Regions from separate parts of the Lysinibacillus sp. FSL M8-0216 genome, predicted to be linked through region 1. Evidence: a T-box and tRNA genes for the amino acid it is inferred to sense, from the RefSeq annotation. Region 1 holds a T-box; the other regions hold tRNA genes.

Region 1 (4,922 bases):
AAACCTCGAGTTTGGTCGATCCCCTCAATTACAACATCTGCTGGAAACTGATTGTGAAAAGTTTTAACATCTTCGAAAGGATAATGTTGCTGAGCAAAAGGCATTGAGCCGCTGTCAAACCATACATCAATTACCTCTGGTGTACGCGTCATATCCCCTTGACAAGTAGGACAAATACAAACAATTTCATCAATAAATGGTTTATGAAGCTCGATTTGTTGTTCGACATCTCCCTTGGCTAATTTTCTTAACGTTGCGATACTGTTGGGAGCCTCCTCATGCCCACAATCCTGACAAATCCAGACATTCAACGGTGTACCCCAATAGCGGTTACGGCTTATATTCCAATCCACTATATTTTCTAGAAAATGGCCAAATCGACCGTCCTTAATATGATTAGGATACCAAGTCACTTGCTGATTGTTTTGTAATAACTGCTCTTTTAAAGCGGTCATTTTGATAAACCAGCTGTCCGTTGCATAGTACAATAATGGAGAATCACATCGCCAGCAATGCGGGTAGCTATGCTCATATTTTTCTTTACTAAATAAGAGCTCCTTTTTCGCAAGCATTTTTATAATGTCCACATCACAATCTTTCACAAAGCGTCCGACTAGCTCTGGCACCTCTTCTGTGTAACAGCCTTTCAGATCCACTACATTGACAAAGGACAAGCCATGCTGTTGAACTGTTTTATAATCGTCCTCCCCATACGCTGGAGCAATATGCACAATCCCTGTACCGCTATTCTCAGTGACATAATCAGCCATCACGACAACATGACCTGGATGAACAGTTACATATGAAAATAATGGTTGATACGACACACCAGCAAATTCCTGCCCAGTATGCTCACTTAAAATTTCCACAGCTTCAGTGAAAACCTTTGATACCAATGATTTGGCTAGAATAAACACTTGATCCCCTTGCTTTACACGTACATATTGTAGAGATGGATTCATCGCCAATGCCACATTAGCAGGTAATGTCCATGGTGTTGTTGTCCAGCCTAAGAAGTATTCATCACGATCAGCAAGCTTAAACATGGCTGTGACAGATAAATCTTTCACATCCTTATAGCCCTGTGCTACTTCATGTGAGCTTAAGGATGTTTGACAACTCGGGCAATATGGTGAAACTCGATGCCCTTTATATAAAAGTTGTTCCTTATGAACATGGCTTAAAATATGCCACACTGATTCTATATAGTCATTACTTAATGTGAGATATGGATCATCCATATCCAGCCAATAGCCAAGCTGCTCTGTAAAGGAACGCCATTTCTGTTCGTAGGTAAAAACACTATTTTTACACGCTTGAATAAAACGCTCCACTCCATAATTCTCAATCTCCTGCTTCCCTGATATACCTAATGCCTTTTCTACACCTAGTTCTACAGGTAAACCATGTGTATCCCAGCCTGCTTTTCGTTCAACTAAATACCCTTGCATGGTTTTAAAGCGGGCCACTACATCTTTAATCGTTCTACCAAAGGCATGCCCGACATGTGGTAAACCATTTGCTGTTGGTGGTCCCTCATAAAATACAAAGGGTTGCTGTCCAGCTCGATTTGTGACGGAAGTTAAAAACGTTCCCTCTTGCTCCCACAATGCCCGTATCCGAGTTTCTCGTTCAAGCGTCGTTTCCTTCTTTTGTTCTGCTTTCATTTTATTTCCTCCTATACAATATTATTTTGTATAAAAGGCATACAAAAAACCCCGTCCCAAGGAAAGGGACGGGGTTAACCGCGAATACCACCCTAATTCTATTGACATCTTAGTCAATAGCACTCAGCAACGTACTATCATACGTGTTCTTTTTAACGGTAGACACCCGAGTTAGCTTACTATTTTCAGCCAACCTTCTCAGAGAGGATTTTCATGTAACACCTGCACACCGACTTCCACCAAATGTCGGCTCTCTGTAGAACAAAATGAAACATTACTTTTTCTCATCAACGAATTTGTATGCTTTTATTGTCACTCATCTTATCAAATTACCAATTGTCTGTCAACGGTGGACAATCTTAATTAATTTCATTTAGACAAGTGACAATGCTTTGATGTAAAGATGCATATTGAGCTTGGTGATTCGTTTGAATAAAAAAGCTCTTTAGCAATATTTTACAATTAAACCTTACAATATAAAAATTCGCTTCATCCAATTGGTCTTTTAATGTCGATAAGGTTGCTGGCATTTGCTGTATTAATTGGACGACTTCATTTTGTGCTAATCCTCGCTCCAACATCGCAAAAATGGGCACTAACAGCCTTTCATCCTCATCATGGATAAAGATATAATGAGGCTGTAAATACATGGACCATAAGGCATGTAACATATCATCATAGGCAGTTTTCTTTATTTTAGGATTTTTCACAAGTTCATCCATCGCATCTGATACATGTGCCACACTATGCGCCCATCCCTTGCCAGGTACAAAGCCCCTTACATCCATTTCAGCTTTTACATAGTTCAGTAACTTTGTTTGACCTTCCTCTATGCTGTCCTGCGATAAAAAGTTATCCTTTAAATCCCTTGCTAATATAAGCGCTACTAATAAAGTCGTAAAGGAACGAGTAAAGACCCCATCTGATTCCTCTTCCTCAATACCATTCAGTAATAAATGATCCAAACAATAATGCCATAGCTTAGTCAAGCAACGATGATCCAGCAGATTTTTTTCTAGTATCCATTCATAGAAGCTACTATAAATATAAGTATCTCTTAGTTCACTATCAGTAGAGCCGATATGGGCTAGCATAGACTGTAAAAGCTGTTCTTGATTCACTTGTTCCCATGCTGTTTGACCTTGTTTTATTGCGCTTAGCTTATCCTTTAAATCCCCTGCTATCAATATATTCTGTATCAATTGTCAGACTCCCCTTTGTTCATTATTGTTATGTTCTCACTGTAGAGCCCATCTAACTTCCAACCATCGTAAAAACGGACATATGTAAATTCCTTTTGCCAATTGTCCATGTGCACTATTACCTTGCTACGCCAAGGTAATGTGGAAGCAACTATTTTCCCCTTGCGAACCTCAGCTATATCATCTGCTACACCCAGAAGTGTGGAAGGCGCAATTGTGTGGTGCATCAAATAATCCTGACGATCTGGATTTGACTCAATCTCCGCCATTACCTGTCGATGAAAAGCAATAACCTGGTGATTTGCCTGAAATAGTGAATAGACTAGAGTACCACCGAATAGAACCATGAAGGACCCTACAATAAGTACATATTTCTTCTTCAAACCTATGTAAAAAGCCCAATTCTTTTCTTTATTGAATAAATGAATATACATTGCAATACTTAAGGGCCACAAAAATAGTAACTGCCAACATAGGACTACCCAAAACAATTCTCCAAACAAAACAAAATATCGAATGCCTAAGTAATTGAAAATCCATAATGGCATCGACCAACGCCAAGTGGATTCTTCCTGTGGCTTACTTTTCAAATAAATGAGTAGGAGTGGCAGGCTTAGGAAAAAAGCAGTCGCATTGTCCAATAGAGCAAATATCAACTCATCAAACCTTTCACTAGAAAATTATTACAACTATTGTAACTGAATCCAGCAAAGAAGAAAAGCTTGGCTACAAACAAAAAAGAGCCTGCTATTTAAAACAGACTCACTTATTGAAAATTGTTAGTCGATACTGCTTTGCCAATCGTCTCGCTATAGGGCACTTCCACTCAATCACCTTTTCAAAACAGCCGATGTCTCATGAAGCTTACATATTATCGTTAAGACCCGTAAAAGGTGTGATCACCTTTTTTTCATTTGAAGATAATACGATATTCGTGGAGGGTGTACCATAGGGCATGGTCGCATCAATAAATTGCTCTAATGTTTCTACTGAATAGGTTGCTAGTTTAACAATATAGCTAATCTCCCCTGCTACACGATAACATTCAAGAACATCCGGGTGACTATTACAAAAAGCAGATAGGCTTTTACAATCGATGGATTTAAATAAAATAATCGCCTGAATGGTACGTTCCATTTTTTTGATGTTCACTTTAGCGTGATATCCTTCAATCACACCTTGTTCCTCGAGTTTTTTGACGCGTTCAATTACAGCAGGAGAAGATAAATGAACGATAGCGGCTAATTCCTTCATTGAGATTTTGGCATTCTGCTGTAACTGCTGTAAAATTTGAGTATCAATTTGATCCACCACTAATCACCTTTCTTAATCAATTTTTTTTCATATAATTCCTGTTTTAATAAAGAGATTTATCTAAAATACATTATACAGCTTCTGTTATCGGTTGGCTTCTTTGATTACAATAAAAGCATAAAGGAGGCAGAAACAAATGAAAAAAATAATGTTACTTTTAGCAAATGGCTTTGAGGCCGTGGAAGCAAGTGTTTTTACAGATGTACTAGGTTGGAATAAATGGGAGGGTGATGGATCAACAGAGGTTGTCACTGTAGGATTACATACACAGCTTCAATGCACTTGGAATTTTAAGGTCGCTCCTGAAAAATTACTCCATGACATTGATTTAGCAGAATTTGATGCTTTGGCTATCCCAGGTGGCTTTGAGGAAGCGGACTTTTATGAGGATGCCTTTAGCGAGGAATTTCAAGCGGTTGTTCGGCATTTTCATGAACAGCAAAAGCCAATTGCAACGATCTGTGTAGCTTCCTTAATATTGGGACATAGTGGTATACTCCACAATCGTCAGGCAACAACCTATAACCATCCAACTAGTAAACGATTAGCACAGTTAGAAAGCTACGGTGCGATTATTGTCAACGAGCGAATTGTGCAAACAGATCATATTATTACTTCCTCCAACCCAGGAACAGCCTTTGATGTAGCCTTTCGCTTACTAGAAACACTGACATCTACCACCAATACAGCAAGAGTAAAAGACCTAATGGGTTTTCATTAATTGATAAAAAAGTAGGCT
Region 2 (4,922 bases), 1.2 Mb from region 1:
GGGAGCTTGACTGCGAGACCTACAAGTCGAGCAGGGTCGAAAGACGGGCTTAGTGATCCGGTGGTTCCGCATGGAAGGGCCATCGCTCAACGGATAAAAGCTACCCCGGGGATAACAGGCTTATCTCCCCCAAGAGTCCACATCGACGGGGAGGTTTGGCACCTCGATGTCGGCTCATCGCATCCTGGGGCTGTAGTCGGTCCCAAGGGTTGGGCTGTTCGCCCATTAAAGCGGTACGCGAGCTGGGTTCAGAACGTCGTGAGACAGTTCGGTCCCTATCCGTCGTGGGCGTAGGAAATTTGAGAGGAGCTGTCCTTAGTACGAGAGGACCGGGATGGACACACCGCTGGTGTACCAGTTGTCTTGCCAAAGGCATCGCTGGGTAGCTATGTGTGGACGGGATAAGTGCTGAAAGCATCTAAGCATGAAGCCCCCCTCAAGATGAGATTTCCCATTACGCAAGTAAGTAAGATCCCTCAAAGACGATGAGGTAGATAGGTTCGAGGTGGAAGTGTGGTGACACATGGAGCTGACGAATACTAATCGATCGAGGACTTAACCAAAATGTTTGAAACATTCAATGAACCGTTTATCCAGTTTTGAAAGAATAATTTCTTTTATGAAGGGTTTCAAGATACGAGTAGTTCGAGGAAGCAATAGAGAGAAGGAAGGAGCGTACTCAAGTACGTGACTGACTGAACGACAGAAGCTGACGAAGAAATACGATGTATATTGAAAGCCGACTATAGTCTAGTGATGATGGCAAAGAGGTCACACCCGTTCCCATACCGAACACGGAAGTTAAGCTCTTTAGCGCCGATGGTAGTTGGGGGCTTCCCCCTGTGAGAGTAGGACGTCGCTAGGCATAATACCCAGGAGGATTAGCTCAGCTGGGAGAGCATCTGCCTTACAAGCAGAGGGTCGGCGGTTCGAGCCCGTCATCCTCCATCATTTGCCGGTTTAGCTCAGCAGGTAGAGCAACTGACTTGTAATCAGTAGGTCGTGGGTTCGATTCCTATAGCCGGCACCATTTCAGACGAGCCATTAGCTCAGTTGGTAGAGCATCTGACTTTTAATCAGAGGGTCGAAGGTTCGAGTCCTTCATGGCTCACCATTTATAAGTACCAACCATATTAAGCGGGTGTGGCGGAATTGGCAGACGCACTAGACTTAGGATCTAGCGCCGCAAGGCGTGGGGGTTCGACTCCCTTCACCCGCACCATTTTTCAATATGCCAGATAAAAAAACTTATGCACATGCGGAAGTAGTTCAGTGGTAGAACACCACCTTGCCAAGGTGGGGGTCGCGAGTTCGAACCTCGTCTTCCGCTCCAAATGTGCCGGGGTGGCGGAACTGGCAGACGCACAGGACTTAAAATCCTGCGGTAGGTGACTACCGTACCGGTTCGATTCCGGTCCTCGGCACCATTTTATATGCGCCCGTAGCTCAATTGGATAGAGCGTCTGACTACGGATCAGAAGGTTATGGGTTCGACTCCTGTCGGGCGCGCCATAAGAACAACGGGAAGTAGCTCAGCTTGGTAGAGCACTTGGTTTGGGACCAAGGGGTCGCAGGTTCGAATCCTGTCTTCCCGACCATTTCCAAAAAATATTATGGGGCCTTAGCTCAGCTGGGAGAGCGCCTGCCTTGCACGCAGGAGGTCAGCGGTTCGATCCCGCTAGGCTCCACCATAGTAATTAACCAGTATAAAGATCCTGGCGGCGTAGCTCAGCTGGCTAGAGCGTACGGTTCATACCCGTAAGGTCGGGGGTTCGATCCCCTCTGCCGCCATCTTAAGGACCTTTAGCTCAGTTGGTTAGAGCAGACGGCTCATAACCGTCCGGTCGCAGGTTCGAGTCCTGCAAGGTCCATCATTTATATATTATTACGGAGGTATACCCAAGTCTGGCTGAAGGGATCGGTCTTGAAAACCGACAGGCGGGTAACACCGCGCGGGGGTTCGAATCCCTCTACCTCCTCCAGTTTTATTCATAAATGGTGCTTTAAAAACTCGAAAAGACAATAAGATTATCGCGGGGTGGAGCAGTGGTAGCTCGTCGGGCTCATAACCCGAAGGTCGTTGGTTCAAATCCGGCCCCCGCAACCAAATGGTCCCGTGGTGTAGCGGTTAACATGCCTGCCTGTCACGCAGGAGATCGCCGGTTCGATCCCGGTCGGGACCGCCATTTTTTTATAGACATGAGAAGCAAAAAGTGAGCAAGCTTAGCATGGACGAAATGGGTCAGTAGCTCAGTTGGTAGAGCATTAGATTGAAGCTCTAAGTGTCGGCGGTTCGATTCCGTCCTGACCCACCATTTATGCGGGTGTAGTTTAATGGTAAAACCTCAGCCTTCCAAGCTGATGTCGTGAGTTCGATTCTCATCACCCGCTCCAAGGGCCTATAGCTCAGCTGGTTAGAGCGCACGCCTGATAAGCGTGAGGTCGATGGTTCGAGTCCATTTAGGCCCATTATTTATTCCGAAGTAGCTCAGTTGGTAGTAGCACCTGACTGTTAATCAGGTTGTCGCAGGTTCGAGTCCTGCCTTCGGAGCCATTTTTTTGTGTGGGGAAGTACTCAAGAGGCTGAAGAGGCGCCCCTGCTAAGGGTGTAGGTCGGGTAACCGGCGCGAGGGTTCAAATCCCTCCTTCTCCGCCATTGGCCCGTTGGTCAAGTGGTTAAGACACCGCCCTTTCACGGCGGTAACACGGGTTCGAATCCCGTACGGGTCATACAAAAAACAGTAGATGCATGTGCGTCTACTGTTTTTTTATAGAAAACTAATATAAGATAAACGATTTACTCTTGATTCATTGCATGCTCATCCATATAAACTACTTCCCAAATATGCCCATCTAAATCTTGAAAACCCCAGCCATACATAAATCCATGATCCTGTGGATCACTATAAGGTTTACCCCCGGAGGCAAGTGCCTTATTTACTAGCTGATCTACTTGCTCGCGATTTTCTGCAGATAGACATAAAATTGCTTGGGCAGAAACAGTAGTATCCGGTATCTCCTTGTTACTAAATCCTTTGAAGCGATCTTCGACCATTAGTAAAGCAAAAATATTTTCGCTAATAATCATTGAGGAAGTTGTTTCATCACTGAATTGTTGATTGAACTCAAAACCTAACTCCTTAAAAAATGACGTGGATTTGTTTACATTTTTTACTGGTAAATTAATGAAAATATTTTTCGATTGAAAAGACATTTCTTATCACCTCCAAATCGACATTATCATAAAAAATAAATGAGTGTCAATTTCAGGAGGTAACCAGATACTTAATTTTATGAGCAAATAAAAAGCAGAAATATTGTTTTTTACAACATCTCTGCTTTAAAATCGTAATTTATCTTCTTGCTAACATTCTTTCCAGAGAACTAAGAGCTTCAGTGCTAGTATGGCTATCAACTTGAATACGGTTATGTGGTTGACCTTGTTCAATGCTTTCTAAGCACCATAGTAAATGGGGGAGATCAATGCGATTCATTGTTAGGCAAGGACAAAAGTTTTCATTTAAAGAGATGATCTGTTTATCTGGATGCTGCTTTATAATACGATTGACCAGATTCATTTCTGTCCCTATTGCCCATGCAGATCCACTAGGTGCTTGACTAATTGTATCGATAATGTACTTAGTTGAACCAGCATCATCAGCCGCATCTACAACTTCACGACTACATTCAGGGTGAACAATAATTTTCATGGCTGGATATTCCTTACGAACAGTCTCTGTATGTTGAACTGTAAATCCTTCATGTACAGAGCAATGACCCTTCCACAGAATAACTTGGATGTTCTCAAGAGGCTGTTTAGTTTCAAGTATATTTTTATGCGGATTCCAAACGGCCATATTCTCGAGTGGAACACCTAAGTCATAAGCAGTATTTCTGCCTAAATGTTGGTCGGGTAAAAAGAAGATACGCTGTTTTTGTGTAAATGCCCACTGAACAAGCTCTTTCGCATTAGAGGATGTTACACATGCACCACCATGTCTTCCTGTAAAGGCTTTAATAGCGGCTGTTGAATTAACATAGGTAAGTGGAATGATCGTATCACCAAAGAGCTGCTGTAAAATGGGCCATGCTTGTTCAGTTTGATAAATATCAGCCATGTCAGCCATCGAGCAACCTGCACGCATATCTGGTAAATATACATGTTGCTGTTTTGATGTTAGCATATCAGCAGTTTCAGCCATAAAATGTACCCCACAAAATACGATGTGCTCCGCCTCTTTGTTTGCTGCAGATAATTGAGCCAGCTGTAAGGAATCTCCCGTTGCATCAGCAAATTGGATAACTTCATCTTTTTGATAGTGATGACCCGGAATAAAAAGCTTAGATCCTAATTTCTTTTTGATGGATAAAATACGAGATTCCATTTCCGTTACGGATAATGCTCGATAATGCTCAGGAAGTAACGTCGTCTGCTGTAATAAACTAGTGATGGACAATGGAATAGCCTCCTTTCATTTGTACAAGGGCGCTAATGTCAAAGGCTTTGACAGAGTGGGTTAGAGAACCAAGTGAAATCCACTGTATACCAGTTTGAGCATAAGCTCTTATATTTTCAAGAGTAATGCCACCTGACGCTTCAGTCGTGATAGAAGAAGGAACAGCAGGCAGCCATGCACGTATTTCTTCAGGACTTCGATTATCAAACATTATAATATCTGCTCCAGCTAAAATGGCTTCATCTAGCTGTTTTTTTGTTTCTATTTCCACTTCAATTTTAACGGTATGACCAACTTTTTCTCTAGCAGCCTGAATGGCGTTTGTCATGCTACCAGCAAAAGCAATATGATTATCCTTTAGCATGATTGCATCAAATAGGCCATTGCGATGGTTAAAAGCACCACCGATTCGAACAGCATATTTATCAAGCATACGCAAACCAGGAATCGTTTTACGGGTATCAC
Region 3 (4,922 bases), 2.4 Mb from region 1:
TGCATCGTTGAAACGTTATGTGTTGAATCTTGATAATCCTCAGTTATTGCATGAGCCACAGCTAAATAAAGCTCTATTTCTGCTAAGGAGACTTCCTTCACATTTTTACTTGAAAGCTTTTTTAAAAGAATAAGCAAAACCCATGGCGTCACCTGCCAAAGTGTTCCTTGATGTTCGATTAGTTCAGTCAGCTCTTGATATTGTTCCTGTTCAATTAGGCGAGGAATGTCTGTTCCTCTGCCATAAGGTGTCGTCAATTGTTGCCAAGGGATATTCGAAATATTTTGGTTCAACATCTTGAATTGCCTCTCTCCTAAAAAGGTACTTAGGAGCTGTTCGTTTATGAACAACTCCTTTAAAGTTAATAACATGGTTTCTGATAAAAATAATTGGGCGTATGGTAGGTATTTACATAAGGCTTATGGAATATATGAGTGGTCGCAGGGGAAAGTGGTGGGATTAACCATGTCCAGTTACCCGTAACTTCTCGCCCTGCTGATTCCTCAGCTTCCTCAAATAATTTAAACTGCTGAGCAGCAGTATGATGATCTACAATGCTCACACCATTCTCTTTAAAAGAATGAAGGACAGCTATATTGAGCTCCACTAATGCTCGGTCACGCCAAAGAGAAGCTTGTTTGGTTGTATCCAGATTAAATATATCCGCAATAGCTGGGAGCATATTATAACGCTCATGATCGGCTAAATTGCGTGCCCCAATTTCAGTCCCCATATACCAGCCATTAAATGGAGCTGCTTGAAAATCAATGCCAGCCATTTGAAAACGCATACTCGAAATAATAGGAACAGCATACCATTTCAATTCTAATTTCTCTACAGCTTCCGATTCCGGATGACGTATTGGAACCTCTAAAATATACTCGGTAGGAATCGTAAATAGTTGGGGAGCATGTCCATCTACCTGTATGACAAGTGGTAATACATCAAACGGCGTACGCTCGCCTTTCCAGCCCATCGATTCACATACTTTTGTAAAAATGATGGAATGTGCATCTCCAATAATGCCTTCTTCTGTTTCGTAGCCTGCATAACGAATTAGCTGATGATTCCAAATCCGTACTCTGTCAGTTGCAAACACTGTTATAGTTGGACGAATTTTCCCATGATTAGTGGCATACTCAATATGCTCTAGTAACTTTTGAAAAATGCCCTGTTCATCTAAAACTTCTCGTGCATCTACTACATGCAATGATTGCCAAAACAACCGTCCAATACATTTATTGCTATTACGCCATGCAACTCGTGCGCCAAAAACTAGCTCCTCTGTTGTAGGCTTATATTCCCCTGCACTTTTAATCTGTTGTAATCTATTTTCTAACCAAAGTTTGGATTCATTTTGTTCCAGCTGGTATTGATTTAAAAAACATTGTATCTCCTGTATATTCATATCGATTCCTCCACTTATCCTCATATTAGAGGAACGAGGCAATAAGCACCATGAAAATAGCTAGTGAAAAAACATACATATTGCATATATGAAATAGTTTGTTCAAATTTACTATAAAGCATCGTTCCAAGTAGTAATTGAATTATAGTACTCCTTTAAACGAGCCTATAAAAAGAGAGGGATTATGAGCATTTGGTAGAAGGAAATGTTTAGACCTAACATTAAAAAGCTACAAAACCTTGTCAAAGGATTTATAGCTTTGATACCTGTTTATGCAAAGATAAAAAAAGCATGTAGCACACAACTGTGCTACATGCTTGATGACCCGTACGGGATTCGAACCCGTGTTACCGCCGTGAAAGGGCGGTGTCTTAACCACTTGACCAACGGGCCGTGGCTCCGAAGGCAGGACTCGAACCTGCGACAACCTGATTAACAGTCAGGTGCTACTACCAACTGAGCTACTTCGGAATAATGATGGGCCTAAATGGACTCGAACCATCGACCTCACGCTTATCAGGCGTGCGCTCTAACCAGCTGAGCTATAGGCCCATTTTGGAGCGGGTGATGAGAATCGAACTCACGACATCAGCTTGGAAGGCTGAGGTTTTACCATTAAACTACACCCGCAAATAATGGTGGGTCAGGACGGAATCGAACCGCCGACACTTAGAGCTTCAATCTAATGCTCTACCAACTGAGCTACTGACCCGAAATGGAGGAGGTAGAGGGATTCGAACCCCCGCGCGGTGTTACCCGCCTGTCGGTTTTCAAGACCGATCCCTTCAGCCAGACTTGGGTATACCTCCAAAAATATTAAAATGGTGGAGCCTAGCGGGATCGAACCGCTGACCTCCTGCGTGCAAGGCAGGCGCTCTCCCAGCTGAGCTAAGGCCCCATTTATAGATGATCGGAATGACAGGATTCGAACCTACGACCCCTTGGTCCCAAACCAAGTGCTCTACCAAGCTGAGCTACATTCCGAAAACATGAATAAATTGGCGCGCCCGACAGGAGTCGAACCCATAACCTTCTGATCCGTAGTCAGACGCTCTATCCAATTGAGCTACGGGCGCAAAATTAATAAAAAATGATGAGCCATGAAGGACTCGAACCTTCGACCCTCTGATTAAAAGTCAGATGCTCTACCAACTGAGCTAATGGCTCGTAAAATAAAAAATGGCTGGGGTACTAGGATTCGAACCTAGGCATGACGGAATCAAAATCCGTTGCCTTACCGCTTGGCTATACCCCAATTTTAAAATGGGGCGACTGATGGGAATCGAACCCACGAATGTCGGAACCACAATCCGATGCGTTAACCACTTCGCCACAACCGCCACTATATAATAACAGCCATATATGAACGAGTACCTCAATACCTGGCAGGGGCAGTAGGAATCGAACCCACACCAAAGGTTTTGGAGACCTCTATTCTACCGTTGAACTATGCCCCTAAAATGGTGGAGGGGGACGGATTCGAACCGCCGAACCCTAAGGAGCGGATTTACAGTCCGCCGCGTTTAGCCACTTCGCTACCCCTCCAAGGGAATAATGGTGCCGGCGATAGGAGTCGAACCCACGACCTACTGATTACAAGTCAGTTGCTCTACCAACTGAGCTACACCGGCAATAAAAAAATAACGGTCCCGACCGGGATCGAACCGGCGATCTCCTGCGTGACAGGCAGGCATGTTAACCGCTACACCACGGGACCAAAATGGTGGAGGATGACGGGCTCGAACCGCCGACCCCCTGCTTGTAAGGCAGGTGCTCTCCCAACTGAGCTAATCCTCCATAAAAAATAAGCGAAGCGACGTCCTACTCTCACAGGGGGAAGCCCCCAACTACCATCGGCGCTAAAGAGCTTAACTTCCGTGTTCGGTATGGGAACGGGTGTGACCTCTTTGCCATCATCACTTCACTTATTCAATTGAAAGCTTATTCTTTCAAAACTGGATAAACGGTTCATTGAAGGTTTCAAACTTTTTTGGTTAAGTCCTCGATCGATTAGTATTCGTCAGCTCCATGTGTCACCACACTTCCACCTCGAACCTATCTACCTCATCGTCTTTGAGGGATCTTACTTACTTGCGTAATGGGAAATCTCATCTTGAGGGGGGCTTCATGCTTAGATGCTTTCAGCACTTATCCCGTCCACACATAGCTACCCAGCGATGCCTTTGGCAAGACAACTGGTACACCAGCGGTGTGTCCATCCCGGTCCTCTCGTACTAAGGACAGCTCCTCTCAAATTTCCTACGCCCACGACGGATAGGGACCGAACTGTCTCACGACGTTCTGAACCCAGCTCGCGTACCGCTTTAATGGGCGAACAGCCCAACCCTTGGGACCGACTACAGCCCCAGGATGCGATGAGCCGACATCGAGGTGCCAAACCTCCCCGTCGATGTGGACTCTTGGGGGAGATAAGCCTGTTATCCCCGGGGTAGCTTTTATCCGTTGAGCGATGGCCCTTCCATGCGGAACCACCGGATCACTAAGCCCGTCTTTCGACCCTGCTCGACTTGTAGGTCTCGCAGTCAAGCTCCCTTGTGCCTTTACACTCTACGAATGATTTCCAACCATTCTGAGGGAACCTTTGGGCGCCTCCGTTACCTTTTAGGAGGCGACCGCCCCAGTCAAACTGTCCGCCTGACACTGTCTCCTGCCCCGCTAAGGGGCATGGGTTAGAATTTCAATACAACCAGGGTAGTATCCCACCGACGCCTCCTTCGAAGCTGGCGCTCCGAGATCTCTGGCTCCTACCTATCCTGTACAAGTTGTACCAAAATTCAATATCAGGCTACAGTAAAGCTCCACGGGGTCTTTCCGTCCTGTCGCGGGTAACCTGCATCTTCACAGGTACTATAATTTCACCGAGTCTCTCGTTGAGACAGTGCCCAGATCGTTACGCCTTTCGTGCGGGTCGGAACTTACCCGACAAGGAATTTCGCTACCTTAGGACCGTTATAGTTACGGCCGCCGTTTACTGGGGCTTCAATTCGCAGCTTCGCTTGCGCTAACCACTCCTCTTAACCTTCCAGCACCGGGCAGGCGTCAGCCCCTATACGTCACCTTACGGTTTTGCAGAGACCTGTGTTTTTGCTAAACAGTCGCCTGGGCCTATTCACTGCGGCTCTCATGCGCTTGCACGCTCAAGAGCACCCCTTCTCCCGAAGTTACGGGGTCATTTTGCCGAGTTCCTTAACGAGAGTTCTCTCGCACACCTTAGGATTCTCTCCTCGACTACCTGTGTCGGTTTGCGGTACGGGCACCTCTCACCTCGATAGAGGCTTTTCTTGGCAGTGTGAAATCAGGAACTTCGTCCATACGGACTCGCCATCACAGCTCAACGTTACAGTGTGCGGATTTGCCTACACACACGCCTTACTGCTTGGACGCGCATAACCAACAGCGCGCTTACCCTATCCTACTGCGTCCCCCCATTTCTCAAACGGTGAGGAGGTGGTACAGGAATATCAACCTGTTGTCCATCGCCTACGCCTATCGG

The links. A T-box is a leader RNA that pairs with one kind of tRNA and senses whether it is charged. The one in region 1 lies ahead of ileS (isoleucine--tRNA ligase), so its partner is inferred to be a tRNA-Ile.
Region 2: it has a tRNA-Ile gene. The T-box ahead of ileS (isoleucine--tRNA ligase) is inferred to sense a tRNA for this amino acid. The anticodon was not compared.
Region 3: it has a tRNA-Ile gene. The T-box ahead of ileS (isoleucine--tRNA ligase) is inferred to sense a tRNA for this amino acid. The anticodon was not compared.

The regions. Positions count from the first base shown of each region.
Region 1 is NZ_CP152007.1:2,632,051-2,636,972, forward strand. Features, by position in the region: gene ileS (isoleucine--tRNA ligase) at 1-1,667, opposite strand, end outside; T-box leader at 1,729-1,967, opposite strand; gene MKX57_RS12840 (DUF2785 domain-containing protein) at 2,027-2,869, opposite strand; gene MKX57_RS12845 (hypothetical protein) at 2,866-3,216, opposite strand; gene MKX57_RS12850 (Lrp/AsnC family transcriptional regulator) at 3,734-4,180, opposite strand; gene MKX57_RS12855 (DJ-1/PfpI family protein) at 4,320-4,904, shown strand.
Region 2 is NZ_CP152007.1:3,807,934-3,812,855, reverse strand. Features, by position in the region: rRNA gene MKX57_RS18980 (23S ribosomal RNA) at 1-563, shown strand, start outside; rRNA gene rrf (5S ribosomal RNA) at 750-865, shown strand; tRNA gene MKX57_RS18970 (tRNA-Val) at 876-948, shown strand; tRNA gene MKX57_RS18965 (tRNA-Thr) at 955-1,030, shown strand; tRNA gene MKX57_RS18960 (tRNA-Lys) at 1,039-1,114, shown strand; tRNA gene MKX57_RS18955 (tRNA-Leu) at 1,138-1,222, shown strand; tRNA gene MKX57_RS18950 (tRNA-Gly) at 1,259-1,333, shown strand; tRNA gene MKX57_RS18945 (tRNA-Leu) at 1,339-1,427, shown strand; tRNA gene MKX57_RS18940 (tRNA-Arg) at 1,436-1,512, shown strand; tRNA gene MKX57_RS18935 (tRNA-Pro) at 1,522-1,598, shown strand; tRNA gene MKX57_RS18930 (tRNA-Ala) at 1,616-1,691, shown strand; tRNA gene MKX57_RS18925 (tRNA-Met) at 1,718-1,791, shown strand; tRNA gene MKX57_RS18920 (tRNA-Ile) at 1,798-1,871, shown strand; tRNA gene MKX57_RS18915 (tRNA-Ser) at 1,890-1,982, shown strand; tRNA gene MKX57_RS18910 (tRNA-Met) at 2,033-2,107, shown strand; tRNA gene MKX57_RS18905 (tRNA-Asp) at 2,111-2,186, shown strand; tRNA gene MKX57_RS18900 (tRNA-Phe) at 2,240-2,315, shown strand; tRNA gene MKX57_RS18895 (tRNA-Gly) at 2,321-2,394, shown strand; tRNA gene MKX57_RS18890 (tRNA-Ile) at 2,396-2,469, shown strand; tRNA gene MKX57_RS18885 (tRNA-Asn) at 2,478-2,554, shown strand; tRNA gene MKX57_RS18880 (tRNA-Ser) at 2,566-2,656, shown strand; tRNA gene MKX57_RS18875 (tRNA-Glu) at 2,659-2,730, shown strand; gene MKX57_RS18870 (VOC family protein) at 2,798-3,214, opposite strand; gene nadA (quinolinate synthase NadA) at 3,354-4,457, opposite strand; gene nadC (carboxylating nicotinate-nucleotide diphosphorylase) at 4,444-4,922, opposite strand, start outside.
Region 3 is NZ_CP152007.1:259,395-264,316, reverse strand. Features, by position in the region: gene MKX57_RS01285 (hypothetical protein) at 1-296, opposite strand, end outside; gene MKX57_RS01280 (nitric oxide synthase oxygenase) at 362-1,408, opposite strand; tRNA gene MKX57_RS01275 (tRNA-Glu) at 1,730-1,801, opposite strand; tRNA gene MKX57_RS01270 (tRNA-Asn) at 1,803-1,879, opposite strand; tRNA gene MKX57_RS01265 (tRNA-Ile) at 1,887-1,960, opposite strand; tRNA gene MKX57_RS01260 (tRNA-Gly) at 1,965-2,038, opposite strand; tRNA gene MKX57_RS01255 (tRNA-Phe) at 2,045-2,120, opposite strand; tRNA gene MKX57_RS01250 (tRNA-Ser) at 2,125-2,217, opposite strand; tRNA gene MKX57_RS01245 (tRNA-Ala) at 2,231-2,306, opposite strand; tRNA gene MKX57_RS01240 (tRNA-Pro) at 2,319-2,392, opposite strand; tRNA gene MKX57_RS01235 (tRNA-Arg) at 2,408-2,484, opposite strand; tRNA gene MKX57_RS01230 (tRNA-Lys) at 2,503-2,575, opposite strand; tRNA gene MKX57_RS01225 (tRNA-Gln) at 2,589-2,663, opposite strand; tRNA gene MKX57_RS01220 (tRNA-His) at 2,673-2,748, opposite strand; tRNA gene MKX57_RS01215 (tRNA-Trp) at 2,792-2,865, opposite strand; tRNA gene MKX57_RS01210 (tRNA-Tyr) at 2,870-2,953, opposite strand; tRNA gene MKX57_RS01205 (tRNA-Thr) at 2,964-3,039, opposite strand; tRNA gene MKX57_RS01200 (tRNA-Asp) at 3,053-3,125, opposite strand; tRNA gene MKX57_RS01195 (tRNA-Val) at 3,130-3,205, opposite strand; rRNA gene rrf (5S ribosomal RNA) at 3,217-3,332, opposite strand; rRNA gene MKX57_RS01185 (23S ribosomal RNA) at 3,399-4,922, opposite strand, start outside.